DNA from 2 places in the Streptomyces sp. NPDC001880 genome. Region 2 is predicted to be linked to the other one. Evidence: riboswitches for the same ligand, from Rfam matches in the RefSeq annotation. Region 2 holds a riboswitch; the other holds the start of a gene.
The links. Region 2 has a riboswitch for glycine ahead of gcvT (glycine cleavage system aminomethyltransferase GcvT). Riboswitches for the same ligand answer to the same signal wherever they lie in the genome.
Positions count from the first base shown of each region.

Region 1: it holds a riboswitch for glycine, as region 2 does, so the genes downstream of both, gcvP (aminomethyl-transferring glycine dehydrogenase) here and gcvT (glycine cleavage system aminomethyltransferase GcvT) in region 2, are expected to answer to the same signal.

Region 1 covers NZ_JBSFET010000043.1:6,850-13,836, reverse strand. Annotated here, with positions in the region: gene gcvP (aminomethyl-transferring glycine dehydrogenase) at 75-2,960, opposite strand; glycine riboswitch at 3,155-3,251, opposite strand; gene ACWCQ6_RS22375 (PRC-barrel domain-containing protein) at 3,365-3,733, shown strand; gene ACWCQ6_RS22370 (DNA polymerase IV) at 3,658-5,118, opposite strand; gene ACWCQ6_RS22365 (MerR family transcriptional regulator) at 5,185-5,802, opposite strand; gene ACWCQ6_RS22360 (bifunctional nuclease family protein) at 5,971-6,444, opposite strand; gene ftsR (transcriptional regulator FtsR) at 6,498-6,987, opposite strand, start outside.
Region 2 covers NZ_JBSFET010000121.1:3,220-10,206, reverse strand. Annotated here, with positions in the region: gene ACWCQ6_RS32795 (L-serine ammonia-lyase) at 1-641, opposite strand, end outside; gene glyA (serine hydroxymethyltransferase) at 797-2,056, opposite strand; gene gcvH (glycine cleavage system protein GcvH) at 2,077-2,454, opposite strand; gene gcvT (glycine cleavage system aminomethyltransferase GcvT) at 2,547-3,662, opposite strand; glycine riboswitch at 3,805-3,902, opposite strand; gene ACWCQ6_RS32775 (AAA family ATPase) at 4,062-4,754, shown strand; gene ACWCQ6_RS32770 (enhanced serine sensitivity protein SseB) at 4,791-5,561, shown strand; gene ACWCQ6_RS32765 (enhanced serine sensitivity protein SseB C-terminal domain-containing protein) at 5,716-6,495, shown strand.

The sequences.
Region 1 (6,987 bases), on a different contig from region 2:
CCGGTACGAGCTGGGGCCGGCCCGGAGAATTCTCCGAACCGGCCCCGACGCATGCCCGCGTCACGCGGTCACGCTCAGTTGTCGTACTCGTCCAGCGGCGGGCAGGAGCAGACGAGGTTGCGGTCGCCGAAGGCGCCGTCGATACGGCGCACCGGCGGCCAGTACTTGTCCGAGGCCGAGACTCCGGCCGGGAAGACCGCCACCTCACGGCTGTACCCGTGCTTCCACTCCCCGCCCAGCATCGCCGCGGTGTGCGGAGCGTTGTGCAGCGGGTTGTCGTCCGCGCTCCACTCGCCGGAGGCCACCTTCTCGACCTCGCCACGAATGGCGATCATCGTGTCGCAGAACCGGTCGAGCTCCGCGAGGTTCTCGCTCTCGGTCGGCTCGATCATCAGCGTCCCGGCGACCGGGAACGACATGGTCGGCGAGTGGAAGCCGTAGTCGATCAGCCGCTTGGCGATGTCGTCGACGCTGACGCCGGTGGCCTTGGAGATCGGCCGCAGGTCCACGATGCACTCGTGCGCGACGAGACCGGCCGGACCGTTGTACAGGATCGGGTAGTGCGGTTCCAGACGCTTGGCGATGTAGTTGGCCGCGAGGACGGCGACCTGCGTCGCGCGCTTCAGGCCCTCCCCGCCCATCAGGCGTACGTATGCCCAGGAGATGGGGAGAATGCCGGCCGAGCCCCACGGGGCGGCCGAGATCGGTCCGACGCCGGTCTCGGGGCCCGCAGAGGGCTGGAGCGGGTGGTTCGGCAGATACGGCGCGAGGTGCGCACGCACACCGACCGGGCCGACGCCGGGACCGCCGCCGCCGTGCGGAATGCAGAAGGTCTTGTGCAGGTTCAGGTGCGACACGTCGCCGCCGAACCGGCCCGGCCTGGCGAGGCCCACCAGCGCGTTGAGGTTGGCGCCGTCGACATACACCTGGCCGCCGGCGTCGTGCACCTCGGCGCAGATGTCCGCCACGTGCTCCTCGAACACACCGTGCGTCGAGGGGTACGTGATCATGAGCACAGCGAGCTCCTCGCGGTGCTTCTCGATCTTGGCGCGGAGGTCCGCAATGTCGATCTCGCCGTCGTCGGCGGTCTTGACCACGACGACCTTCATGCCGGCCATCACGGCGCTGGCCGCGTTGGTGCCGTGGGCGGAGGACGGGATGAGGCAGACGGTGCGCTGCTCGTCGCCGTTGGCCCGGTGGTACGCCCGTACGGCCAACAGGCCCGCGAACTCGCCCTGCGAGCCCGCGTTCGGCTGGATGGAGACCGCGTCGTACCCGGTGACCTCGGCGAGGCGCTCCTCCAGCTCGCGGATGAGCGTGAGGAAGCCCTCCGCCTGTTCGGCCGGGGCGAACGGATGCAGCGCGCCGAACTCGGGCCAGGTGATCGACTCCATCTCGGTGGTCGCGTTCAGCTTCATGGTGCAGGAGCCGAGCGGGATCATGCCGCGGTCCAGCGCGTAGTCCCGGTCGGCGAGCTTGCGCAGGTAGCGCAGCATCGCGGTCTCGGAGCGGTGCTGGTGGAAGACCGGGTGAGTGAGGATCTCGTCCGAGCGCAGCAGGCCCTCGGGCAGTGCGTCGGCGACGGTGGCGTCCAGCTCCTCAATGTCCCCGTCGGCGCCGAAGGCTGCCCAGACGGCGGCGACCTGCGTACGCGTGGTGGTCTCGTCGCAGGCGAAGGAGACCAGGTCGGCGTCGACGAGCCGCAGGTTGACCCCGCGCTCGCGGGCGCCCGCGACGACATCGGCGGCCTTCCCGGGGACGCGCACGGTGAGGGTGTCGAAGTGGGCCCCGGTCACGACCTCGATGCCGGAGGCGCGCAGGCCCTCGGCCAGGATCGTCGCGTAGCGGTGGGTGCGCCGGGCGATCGTCCGCAGCCCGTCCGGGCCGTGGTAGACCGCATACATTCCGGCCATGACGGCGAGCAGCACCTGGGCGGTACAGATGTTGCTGGTGGCCTTCTCGCGGCGGATGTGCTGCTCGCGGGTCTGCAGGGCCAGCCGGTAGGCCTTGTCTCCGTCGGCGTCGACGGAGACACCGACGAGGCGCCCGGGAAGGCTGCGAGCGAACTTCTCGCGTACGGCCATGAACCCGGCGTGCGGTCCACCGAAGCCCATCGGTACACCGAAGCGCTGCGTGGTGCCGACGGCGATGTCCGCGCCCAGGTCACCGGGCGAGGTGAGCAGAGTCAGGGCCAGCAGGTCGGCGGCGACCGTGACGACCGCGCCCAGCTCGTGGGCCTGCTCGATGACGGGCGCGATGTTCCGCACTTCCCCGGACGCGCCCGGGTACTGCACCAGGACACCGAAGACACCGCGCTCGGCGATCTGTGCCGGGATGCCGTCGGACAGGTCGGCGACGACGACCTCGACACCGGTCGGCTCGGCGCGGGTCCCGATGACCGCGATCGTCTGCGGCAGGGTGTCGGCATCGATCAGGAAGACGCCGCCCTTGACCTTGCCGACGCGCCGGGAGAGCGCCATGGCCTCGGCGGCCGCGGTGCCCTCGTCCAGCAGGGAGGCGCCGGAGGTGGGCAGCCCGGTCAGCTCGGCGACCATCGTCTGGAAGTTGAGGAGCGCCTCCAGGCGGCCCTGCGAGATCTCCGGCTGGTACGGCGTGTAGGCCGTGTACCAGGCAGGGTTCTCCATGACGTTGCGCAGGATCACCGGCGGGGTGAAGGTGCCGTAGTAGCCGAGCCCGATCATCGGGGCCAGCACCTGGTTGCGGTCCGCGAGCGCGCGAAGCTCGGCCAGCACCTCGGCCTCGGTACGGGCGGTCGGCAGTCCGAGGGCATCCGTGCTCTTGATGACATCGGGCACCGCGGCCGCGGTGAGCTCGTCCAGCGAGCCGTAACCGACCTGGGCGAGCATCTTCGCCTGCGCCTCGGCATCGGGGCCGATATGGCGCTGCTCGAACGGAATGCCCTGCTCCAACTGGGAGAGCGGAGTGCGACGGGGGGTCATGGTGGAGGCCTCCTGGTCTGTCACGACCTGCGAGGGGCACCACGGCGCGGGTGCCCGAACGGCCTCCCCCTCTGTCATCTCAACCTGAGAGCTTCACCGGCGCACCCTACGGCGTACCGGCTTTCACCGTCGGTGAGGAAGGGACTCGCACCGGCACTCGGCCGCACGTGACCCGCCCTGCTTTCCAGAGTGACCTCGTCCGTGCGGTACTGGGGCCTGAGAGATTCCGGGGAGGATTTGCTCCTTCGGCGCCTTCGGATCAGCTCCGGAGGACTCTCCCGCACGGGGTCAGCGGCCATCACCAGCCTACCAGCGGGGTTCATGGCCGATTTCTCGAGTGGCCAACCACCCGGATCTGCATTTTTGTAGTGCTTGTGGAGTAGCCGCGACCAGTGGGAGGGACCGTGCAGACCGACATCGATCCGCGCAGCCTGATCGGCCGCAAGGCGTTCGACCGCAAGGGCACCAAGATCGGGACCGTGGACGAGGTGTATCTCGACGACGCGACCGGAGTGCCCGAGTGGGCTGCCGTGCGTACCGGACTTTTCAGCCGGGACGCGTTCGTCCCGCTGGAACCCAGCGAATTCGTGGAGGATTCTCTCCGCGTTCCCTTCGACCGCGCGCTGATCAAGGACGCGCCCGACTTCGGCGTCGGCCGCCATCTCTCACCGGAACAGGAGCTCCAGCTCTACCGGCACTACGGTCTGGACTCCCTGTCCGAGCCGGCCGGCCCGGACAGGGACTTCGGCAGACTGGCCGGCCAGGACGAGTAGTCCGCCGGCTCCCGCACCAGGGGCAGCGGATCGGCGGTCCGGAGTTCCGGGTCGTCGATCCGGAACGTACGCACCCGTCCGGGCGCCGACTCGGGCTCCTCGAACCGCACCGTCACCCGGCCGACCCCGCTGCCCTGCACCCAGCCGTGGCCGTATGTGTCATGGCGTACGTCGTGCCCGGCGGGCCAGCGCCGGGCGGCGCGCTGCTCGGCGGTCTCCCGGTCCTTCGCCCCCGATTCACCCGGCGGCCCGGCCGAGTCGTCCCCGGCCGGCGCCGCTTCCTCCGCCGGATCCTCGGCCGCGGCCTGTTCACCGGCGGCCTGGGCGAAGAGATCCTCCTGCGTGTAGTCGGCGAGCCCCGTCACGCCCACTCCCAGGAGCCGGACGCCTCCGGTGGTGTCCACGGCCTCCAGGAGGCGTGCGGCGGCCTCACGGACCACCGTGGGGTCGTCCGTGGGCCCACGGAGCGTCTCGGACCTCGTGAGCGTCGAGAAGTCGTACCGGCGCACCTTCAGCACCACCGTCCGCCCGGACCGCCCCGCGCCCCGGAGACGCTGGACGCACCGGTCGGCCAGCCGCTCGACCTCCGTCCGGATCCGCACCCGGTCGTGCAGGTCGGCGTCGAAGGTGTCCTCGACCGACACCGATTTCGCGTCCCGCTCCGCGACCACCGGCCGGTCGTCGTACCCGAACGCCATCCGGTGGAGCGAGCTGCCGTGCGCCTTCCCCAGCAGGCGTACGAGCTCGTCCTCGCCCGCCTCCACCAGGTCGTCGACCGTGGTCATCCCGGCACGGCGCAGATGGTCCGCCGTCGCCGGCCCGACACCGGGCAGGATCCGCACCGGCATGGGGGCGAGCAGAGCCCGTTCCGTACCCGGCTCTATGAGCAGCAGGCCGTTCGGTTTCGCCTCCTCCGAAGCGATCTTGGCCAGCATCTTGGAACCGGCAAGTCCGACCGAGCCGGTGAGCCCGGTGACCGCTCTGATGGCAGTACGCAACTGCTCACCGATCTCCAGCGCCGAAGCCGCGTCGTCGGCGCTCCCGCCGGCCTCCAGGTCGACGAAGGCCTCGTCCAGACTGAGCGGCTCCACCAGCGGGGAGAGCCGCGCGAGGAGCTCCATCACTTGATCGCTCACCGATCGGTACAGCTGGAAGCGGGGCACCAGGTACGCCGCGTTGGGTGCGAGCCGCCGCGCCTGCGCCATGGGCATCGCCGAGTGCACGCCGAAGCGTCGCGCCTCGTACGACGCGGTGGCGACGACCCCGCGCGGCCCCAGCCCGCCCACCACGACCGGCTTGCCGCGCAGGCTCGGCTTCGCCGCCTGCTCGGCAGCGGCGTAGAAGGCATCCATGTCCAGATGCAGGATGGTGGGCGCGGCTCTCACATCAGTCGATGCTGCCCTACGGCACTGACAATCACCGCGCCCCGGGGCCGGTCCGGAGGATCGGGGTCAGCCGGCGCGGTTGCGCCGACGTGCGAGCTCATCGGTGGGGTTGTTCCCGATGAGGGTCTCGCCGGTGTCCACCCGCTCACCGTGCAGCTGCGAGAGGGCGGCATCGACGTCCTGCCACACCACACCCACGGCGATGCCGAAGACTCCCTGACCGCCCTGGAGCAGGCTCACGACCTCGTCGGGCGAGGAGCACTCGTAGACCGTCGCCCCGTCGCTCATCAATGTCATCCGCTCAAGGTCCTGGAATCCCCGGGCCCGCAGATGCTGAACCGTGGTGCGGATGTTCTGGAGTGCCACACCCGTGTCCAGGAAGCGCTTCACGATCTTCAGCAGGACGACGTCCCGGAAGCTGTAGAGCCGCTGCGTGCCGGAGCCGTACGCGGGACGCACGCTCGGTTCCACAAGCCCCGTGCGTGCCCAGTAGTCGAGCTGCCGGTAGGTGATCCCGGCAGCCGCACAGGCAGTCGGCCCGCGATAGCCGATGTCGTTGGCCGATGCCACTCCGCCCCCCGCCACCGCCGCCGGTTGCACCGGCTGCACGATGGTGTGGTCGGCTGTACTCCCCTGCTGCGGATACGGCCCACCCGCCGCCGTACCGTCGCCGCTGCTTCTCACGCCGACCTCCGTCCTTGACCTGCCATCTCGAAGGTAGGCAGTCACTCGGGGTGCGTCAACGATCGCCACACTCGGCACGCCGAGTGATAATCACCCTGAGGGTGGTTTCCCGTGTCTCACGAGCGGGAAAGGCTTGCCGGATGCGCGGACGGCGGCCCCGGAGAACGGTCACTGACTGTTGGTACCGAAATCCTCCGGAGAGATCTGATCGAGGAACTCGCGGAATTTCTCCACCTCATCCTCCTGCTCGTCCGGGATGGCGATGCCGGCGTCGTCGAGCACCCCGTCACTGCCGTAGATCGGCGTTCCGGTGCGCAGCGCGAGCGCTATGGCGTCGGACGGCCGCGCGCTCACCTCGACTCCGCTGGCGAAGACCAGCTCCGCGTAGAAGACCCCTTCCCGAAGGTCCGTGATGCGGACCTCGGTGAGCTCCTGGCCGACGGCCTGGAGCACGTCCTTGAAGAGATCATGGGTCAGCGGCCTGGCCGGAGCCATGCCCTGCTGGGCGAAGGCGATCGCGGTCGCCTCACCAGGACCGATCCAAATGGGGAGGTACCGGTCGCCTCCCACTTCACGCAGGAGCACGATCGGTTGGTTGGAGGGCATTTCCACCCGGACACCCACAACGTCGAGCTCGTTCACACAGCAACCCTAGGACGTGCTCGGCAGGTTTGGGTAGTCGGGCACCGGCGCGATCAGTGGAGCCGGATGTGCAGAGCGCTCTGCACAAGGGCCGAATGAAGCCTCACCGACAGCTCCGCAAGCTCTTTCGCAGTGGCCTCCGCATGGGCTCTGGTCTGCGGATTCCGGTGCCTGCGCAGGGGCGCGACCACCTGCTCGATGAGCCCGACCTCGCGATCCGCGGCCGCCCGCACGGCACGCAGGTGACGCGGCTCCAGACCGAACCTGCCCAGATCCGCCACAAGCCTGGCAACGGTGACCATCTCGGCGTCGTAGCCGCCCTCGGCGGTCGGAGTGACCAGGCCGTACGACTCCCACTCGTCGAGGTCGCCCTCGGTGACCTCGGCGGCCGCCAGCAGCTCGGCACGGCCGATCCGGGCCGCAGTGGCCCGTCCGGACTCCGCGTCCCAGCCGCCGTCGATCGGACCCCGCGGGCCGCCCCCGGACGGCAGGGCGGCCTGTTCACCACGGGCAAGGGCATCCAGGTGCTCACGGATGACCTTC
Region 2 (6,987 bases):
AGCAGGCCCGAGCGGATCTCGTCCTCGGTGCGCCAGGCCCGCTCGTTCTCCAGCATCAGCGAGGAGATGGACAGGCCGGTGTCCCGGGAGAGCCGCAGCAGTTCGTCGCCGGTGCGGAAGGGGTGCTTGAGCACGGTGTCGTCGAGCACGATCCGGTCCTCGCCCACCGCGTCCTCGTCGACGACGAAGCCGCCGCCGACCGAGTAGTAGGTCTTCTCCAGGACAGGGGCGCCCTCGCGGTCGAAGGCGAAGATCGTCATGCCGTTCGCGTGGTACGGGAGGGCCTTGCGGCGGTGCAGGATCAGCTGCTCGTCGGCGTCGAAGTCGATCTCGTGCATGCCGAGGAGGTTGATCCGGCGCGTGGCGCGGATCTGTTCCACCCGCTCGTCGGCGGACTCCACGTCGACGGTGCGCGGCGACTCGCCCTCCAGGCCGAGCAGGACGGCCTTGGGGGTGCCGTGGCCGTGACCGGTCGCACCGAGCGAGCCGTACAGCTCGGCGCGTATGGAGGCGGTGTGGGCGATCAGACCCTCGTTCTTCAGCCGGCGCGCGAACATACGGGCGGCGCGCATCGGGCCGACCGTATGGGAGCTGGACGGGCCGATGCCGATCGAGAACAGGTCGAAGACCGAGATGGCCACGGGGGACTCCTCAAGGGTTGGTAGACATCGTCGTCTGCCGGGTGGTGCGGTACGGGCCGGGCGGCCCGAAGAGCGGGGGCACAGGGCGGGGCACCGCGCTCACTGTTCAGTGTGCGCGGTGCCCCGCCCCAACGTGTTGCCGGAACGTGTCCGGACTACTTCAGGCCGGGGTACAGCGGGAACTTCTCGGCCAGCGCCACGACGCGGGCCTTCAGGGCGTCCGCGTCGTAGGACGGCTTGAGCGCGGCGGCGATGATCTCCGCGACCTCGGTGAAGTCCTCGGCCCGGAAACCGCGGGTCGCCAGGGCCGGCGTACCGATCCGCAGACCCGAGGTGACCATCGGCGGCCGCGGGTCGTTCGGGATGGCGTTCCGGTTGACCGTGATGCCCAGCTCGTGGAGCCGGTCCTCGGCCTGCTGACCGTCCAGCTCGGAGTTGCGCAGGTCGACGAGGACCAGGTGGACGTCCGTGCCGCCGGACAGCACGGAGACACCGACCTCGGTGACGTCCGGCTGGACCAGGCGCTCGGCGAGGATGCGGGCGCCGTCCAGGGTGCGCTGCTGGCGCTCCTTGAACTCGTCGGTCGCCGCGACCTTGAACGAGACCGCCTTGGCCGCGATCACGTGCTCCAGCGGGCCGCCCTGCTGGCCCGGGAAGACCGCGGAGTTGATCTTCTTGGCGAGCTCCTGCGTCGACAGGATGACGCCGCCGCGCGGGCCGCCGAGGGTCTTGTGCGTGGTGGTCGTGACGACATGCGCGTGCGGCACCGGGTTGGGGTGCAGCCCCGCGGCCACCAGGCCGGCGAAGTGCGCCATGTCGACCATCAGGTACGCGCCGACCTCGTCCGCGATGCGGCGGAAGGCGGCGAAGTCCAGCTGACGCGGGTACGCGGACCAGCCGGCGACGATCAGCTTCGGCTTGGACTCCTTGGCCAGACGCTCTACCTCGGCCATGTCCACGACGCCGGTCTCGTCGACGTGGTACGGGACCACGTTGTAGAGCTTGCCAGAGAAGTTGATCTTCATGCCGTGGGTCAGGTGACCGCCGTGGGCCAGGTTCAGACCCATGATCGTGTCGCCCGGCTTGAGCAGCGCGAACATCGCGGCGGCGTTGGCCTGCGCACCGGAGTGCGGCTGGACGTTCGCGGCCTCGGCGCCGAACAGCGCCTTGATGCGGTCGATGGCGATCTGCTCGACGACGTCGACGTGCTCGCAGCCGCCGTAGTAGCGGCGGCCGGGGTAGCCCTCGGCGTACTTGTTGGTGAGGACGGAGCCCTGGGCCTCCATGACCGCGACCGGAGCGAAGTTCTCCGAGGCGATCATTTCGAGGGTGGACTGCTGACGGTGGAGCTCGGCGTCGACAGCGGCGGCGACGTCCGGGTCCAGCTCATGGAGGGAGGAGTTGAGAAGCGACATCAGGTGGTCCCTTGGGGTCTTTAGTTGCCGGAGAACTCGGTGTACTCGTCGGCGGAGAGCAGGTCCTCCGGCTCCTCCGCGACGCGTACCTTGAACAGCCAGCCGCCTTCGAAGGGAGCGGAGTTCACCAGCGACGGGTCGTCCACGACGTCCTGGTTCGCCTCGGTGACCTCGCCGGTCACCGGGGAGTAGAGGTCGCTCACCGACTTGGTCGACTCCAGCTCGCCACAGGTCTCGCCCGCGGTCACCGTGTCACCGACCGCGGGGAGCTGGGCGTAGACGACATCGCCGAGCGCGTTGGCCGCGTGCTCGGTGATACCGACCGTGGCCACACCGTCCTCGACGGCCGACAGCCACTCGTGCTCCTTGCTGTAACGCAGCTGCTGGGGGTTGCTCATGACCTGAATTCTCCTGTACGCGGGGGAGTGCTGATGAACGGTGGTCTTACGGTGTGAGACGCGAATGCGTCACTTCTGCGGGTGCGCCGACATCACTTCTGGCGCTTGTAGAACGGCAGCGCCACGACCTCGTACGGCTCGTGGCTGCCCCGGATGTCCACTCCGACGCCCGCGGTGCCCGGCGTGGCGTGCGCGGCGTCGACGTAGGCCATGGCGATCGGCTTGCCCAGGGTGGGCGACGGGGCGCCCGAGGTGACCTCGCCGATGACCTCGTCGCCGACGACGACGGAGAAGCCGGCGCGCGGCACCCGGCGGCCCTCGGCGACCAGCCCGACCAGCTTGCGCGGCGGGGCGGTCTCGGCGCGCTCGGCGGCGGCCTCAAGGGCCTTGCGGCCGACGAAGTCGCCTTCCTTCTCGAACTTCACGACCCGGCCGAGACCGGCGTCGAACGGGGTCAGCGCCGTGGTCAGCTCGTGCCCGTACAGCGGCATGCCCGCCTCCAGGCGCAGCGTGTCGCGGCAGGAGAGCCCGCACGGGATCAGGCCGCGGGAGGCGCCCGCCTCGGTCAGCGCCTTCCAGAGCTGCTCGGCGTGCTCGGGGGCGACGAACAGCTCGAAGCCGTCCTCGCCGGTGTAGCCGGTACGGGCGATCAGCGCGGGGACACCGGCGACGGTGCCGGGCAGACCGGCGTAGTACTTCAGGCCGTCCAGGTCGGCATCGGTGACGGCGGCCAGGATCGCCGGGGACTCGGGGCCCTGGACGGCGAGCAGCGCGTACGCGTCGCGGTCGTCGCGCACCTCGGCGTCGAAGCCCTCGGCCCGCGCCGTCAGCGCGTCCAGCACGATCTGGGCGTTGCCCGCGTTGGCGACGACCATGTACTCGGTCTCGCCGAGCCGGTAGACGATCAGGTCGTCCAGGATGCCGCCGTTCTCGGCGCAGATCATCGTGTAGCGGGCGCGGCCCACGGCGACCGTGCCGATGTTGCCGACCAGTGCGAAGTTCAGGAAGGCCGCGGCCGCGGGGCCGGTGACGGTGATCTCGCCCATGTGCGACAGGTCGAAGAGGCCGGCCCGGGTGCGCACCGCGTTGTGTTCGTCGCGCTCGCTGGCGTACCGCAGAGGCATGTCCCAGCCCGCGAAGTCGGTCATGGTCGCGCCCAGCGAACGGTGCAGGGCATCGAGGGCGGTGAGGCGTGGGGCGGTGCTCATGGATATGACTCCCGGGACATGACGACGAGGACGATCCCTCCCCATCTGTCATCGGAACCTGAGAGGTTCGCCGAGACCCCCTGGAAGGGTTCGGCTTGCACCTTGGGTGGAGCCGCGAAAGCGGCCCGCTTTTCAGATCTGCCTCATCCACGCGGTACGGGGCCTGAGAGATTCAAGGGAGGAACTTGCTCCTTCGGCGCCCGGTACATGCGGTGACCGGAACTCTCCCGCGCGGATTCAAACGGCCGGTATGCAGTTGGCCGGGTCATCATCGCACGCATCGCGCCGGAGTGGGGCCCCGGTACCCTGCCGGAATTCACCGGCGTGGGCGGTTGTGTGGCATTACCTTTTCTTTACACTTCAGGGGCATACGTGGGGTCAGCCGACAGGGGGAGTGTGATGATGTTGCAGCGGTACGCGACGACCGCGGGAGTCGCGCACGGCGCGGTGCCCGCACAACCGGGGGCCGCGGCGCGACAGGCGTCCGGAACGCACGCGCCCGTGGTGCGGGATCTGCGGGAGCGGTCCGGGCGCAGCCCGAGCGGCCTGCGCTTCGCCCCGGGCGACGTGGTGGTGGTCTCCGGGCTGCCGGGCAGTGGCAAGTCGACGCTCATCCGGCGGGCGGTGACGACGGCGCACGCCGTCGACTCCCAGGACACCCGTGACCGCTGGGCCCGGATCATGCCCCGTTTACTCCCGTACGCCCTTTACCGCCCGCTCGTCCGCGCCGCCCACTACTGGGGGCTGTGGCGGGTGCTGCGCTCCGGGGAGTCCGTCGTCGTCCACGACTGCGGAACACAGTCGTGGGTGCGCGGCTGGCTGGCCCGTGACGCCCGGCGCCGGGGCCGGGCCCTGCATCTCGTCCTGCTCGACGTCACGCCGCAGACAGCCGAAGAGGGCCAGCGCGAGCGCGGACGCGGCGTATCGGGATACGCCTTCGCCCGGCATCGCAGGGCGGTGGGCAAGCTGCTGAGGGCGACCGAGGGGGGCCTGCTGCCGGGGTGCGCCTCGGCGGTGCTGCTGGACCGGGAGGCGGCGGGAAGGATCGGCCGGATCACCTTCACGGACGGGCGGCTCGGGGCCGGGCGTTAATCTTCTGCCGGAAAGCGTGGGCGAGAAGGGGAAGCAGTGGACATCCCGGCACAGGTCCAGTCCCATCCGCAGGGCGGATGGCCGGCCAATGAGCTCGAAGAGATACTGATGGCCTCGGTGGGCGTCCCGGAGGCGGGCGGACGGCTCGTCGAGGTGCTCGGACGCAGTCAGGTCTGGGTGCCCCTGCCCAACGGCGGCGGACCCGACTCGGCCGACCTGGACCTGGCGACGCTGGAGATCGAGGGCGCCGCGTACGTCCCCGTGTTCAGCTCCGAGCAGCAGTTCCTCGCCTGTGTCGGCAGCCATATGTCCTTCACCGTCGCGCCCGCCCGCGACTTCGCCCGCGGCCTGCCCCCGCAGCTCGGCATCGTCGTGAACCCCGGCGGCGCGGTCGGGATGCCGCTGCCGCCCCCCGCCGTGGCCGAACTCTGCCGGGTCGGACGCAGCCCGCTGGACGGCCCGGCCGGCGGCGGTCGGGTCCGGCTGTACGAGCCGGACTGGAAGGAGGAGCCCGTCGACTTCCTCGCCGCGGCGGCCGGCGAATTCGAGGAGAGCGGCGTCGTGCAATCCGCCCGGCGGGCGCTGGCCAGCATCGAGGGCGGCGACCCCGTCCTCTTCGTCGGCGTCGAGCTCTCCACCTGGGAGGGCGAGGGGCGCAATGCCCCGATGGACGCCCTCGGGCGCGCTCTGGGGCGGGTCGAGGTGCCCTGGCCGGTCAATCTCGTCCTGCTCGATGTGGCACAGGACCCGGTCGGCGACTGGATGCGGGAGAAGATCCAGCCGTTCTATCAGCGGGCGGGCCAGTAGCCCCGGCGTGGAACACCGCTTCGACCCATGGCGTCAAGTCGGTGTCAGGACCGGCGCATAAGCTGGTTTCATGGCTGGTGCCTCGGCATCATGCCGCGCCCGTGTGCCCGGGAGCGGCCGGCCGACACAGTGGATCGAAGAGGGGCGGGACCAGGTGAGTGCGTCAGGCACCGCGGCGGCCGGGCAGGTCGAGCACATGCTGCGCCAAGTGACGCCCGGACGCTACGACGCGTACGAGGCGCTGCTGAAGGCCCTCGCGAACGGCCGGATCTGGATGCTCCTCTGGCACGGTCAGGCGGGCTCGCCCGACGCCCAGTACGGGAACATGGAGGTCGACGGCCTCGGCTACGCCCCCTGCGTGACCTCCGCTCAGGAGCTCTCCGCCAGCGGCTGGAACCGCGCCCATGAGCTGGTCGGCGGCCTGGACATCGCCCGCGCCCTCTTCCCCGACCGCTGGGGGATCTGGCTCAACCCGCACGCCCCGGGCGGCGGCGTCGGCATCCCCTGGCTGGATCTGCGCCGGATCGCCACCGGGCTCGACCGGATGCCCGCAGGCCCGCTCCGGCTCACCGAGCCGGCCATCGAGATCCCGCAGTTCTACGCCCTGCTCGCGCAGAACGCCCACCGCGCCCCCGCGATCCGTTCGCTGCGCCGCGCCTGGGTGCAGCCCGCGCTCGGGGTGCCCTACCTCGCCATCGGTCTCGACCTCTACGACACGAGCGCGCCCTCGGTGGACGCGGCGCGCGCGATGATGCAGCAGTCGATCTCCGCCGTCCCGGACGGGCTGCCCGTCTCCACCGTCGCGATGTCCGACGAGTACGACCCGGTCGCGATGTGGCTGCGTGCCAACGCCCGCCCGTTCTACGACCGCGAGGCACACGCCCCGGCGGCCCCCGCCACGGGCTACGGCTACCCGCCGCAGGGCACGTACTGACCCTTCCGGGGCCGCCCGGCCCTGGGCGTGTTTCGAAAGTCCCGCCTGGTCGGGGGCGTCCGGCACTTCCCCGAGCTCTCGGCTTCGCCCGAGCAGGGGAGGCCCCATCGCTCGCCGCGTTGTCGGTCGTCGGCGCAGCCCGCTGCGCTCTCCTTCCTCCGCCTTGCGATCGCACGCACGCCCCCGGCCCCGCCCTCCGGGCGGACGACGCCACTTTCGAAACACGCCATGGCGCCCCGGAATGCGCGTGTACGTGCCGGATTCCCGTAACGCGACCGTAAGGCGCCAACTTCCTGAATGTGTAGGCACGTTCACCTGCCCGGTGTCTCAACCGGCCGACCATGTCCGAGATTTCCGGGCTGGACACATCTGGTGCCGAAAGCATCGCGAATCTGAGCGCCTGCCCCTCTTCCGCCTCAACTGACCTGCGTTCGTGGGGCGTTCACATCCGTCCGGATAACGGAACACCCAGGACCGCATCACGGTTAGGCA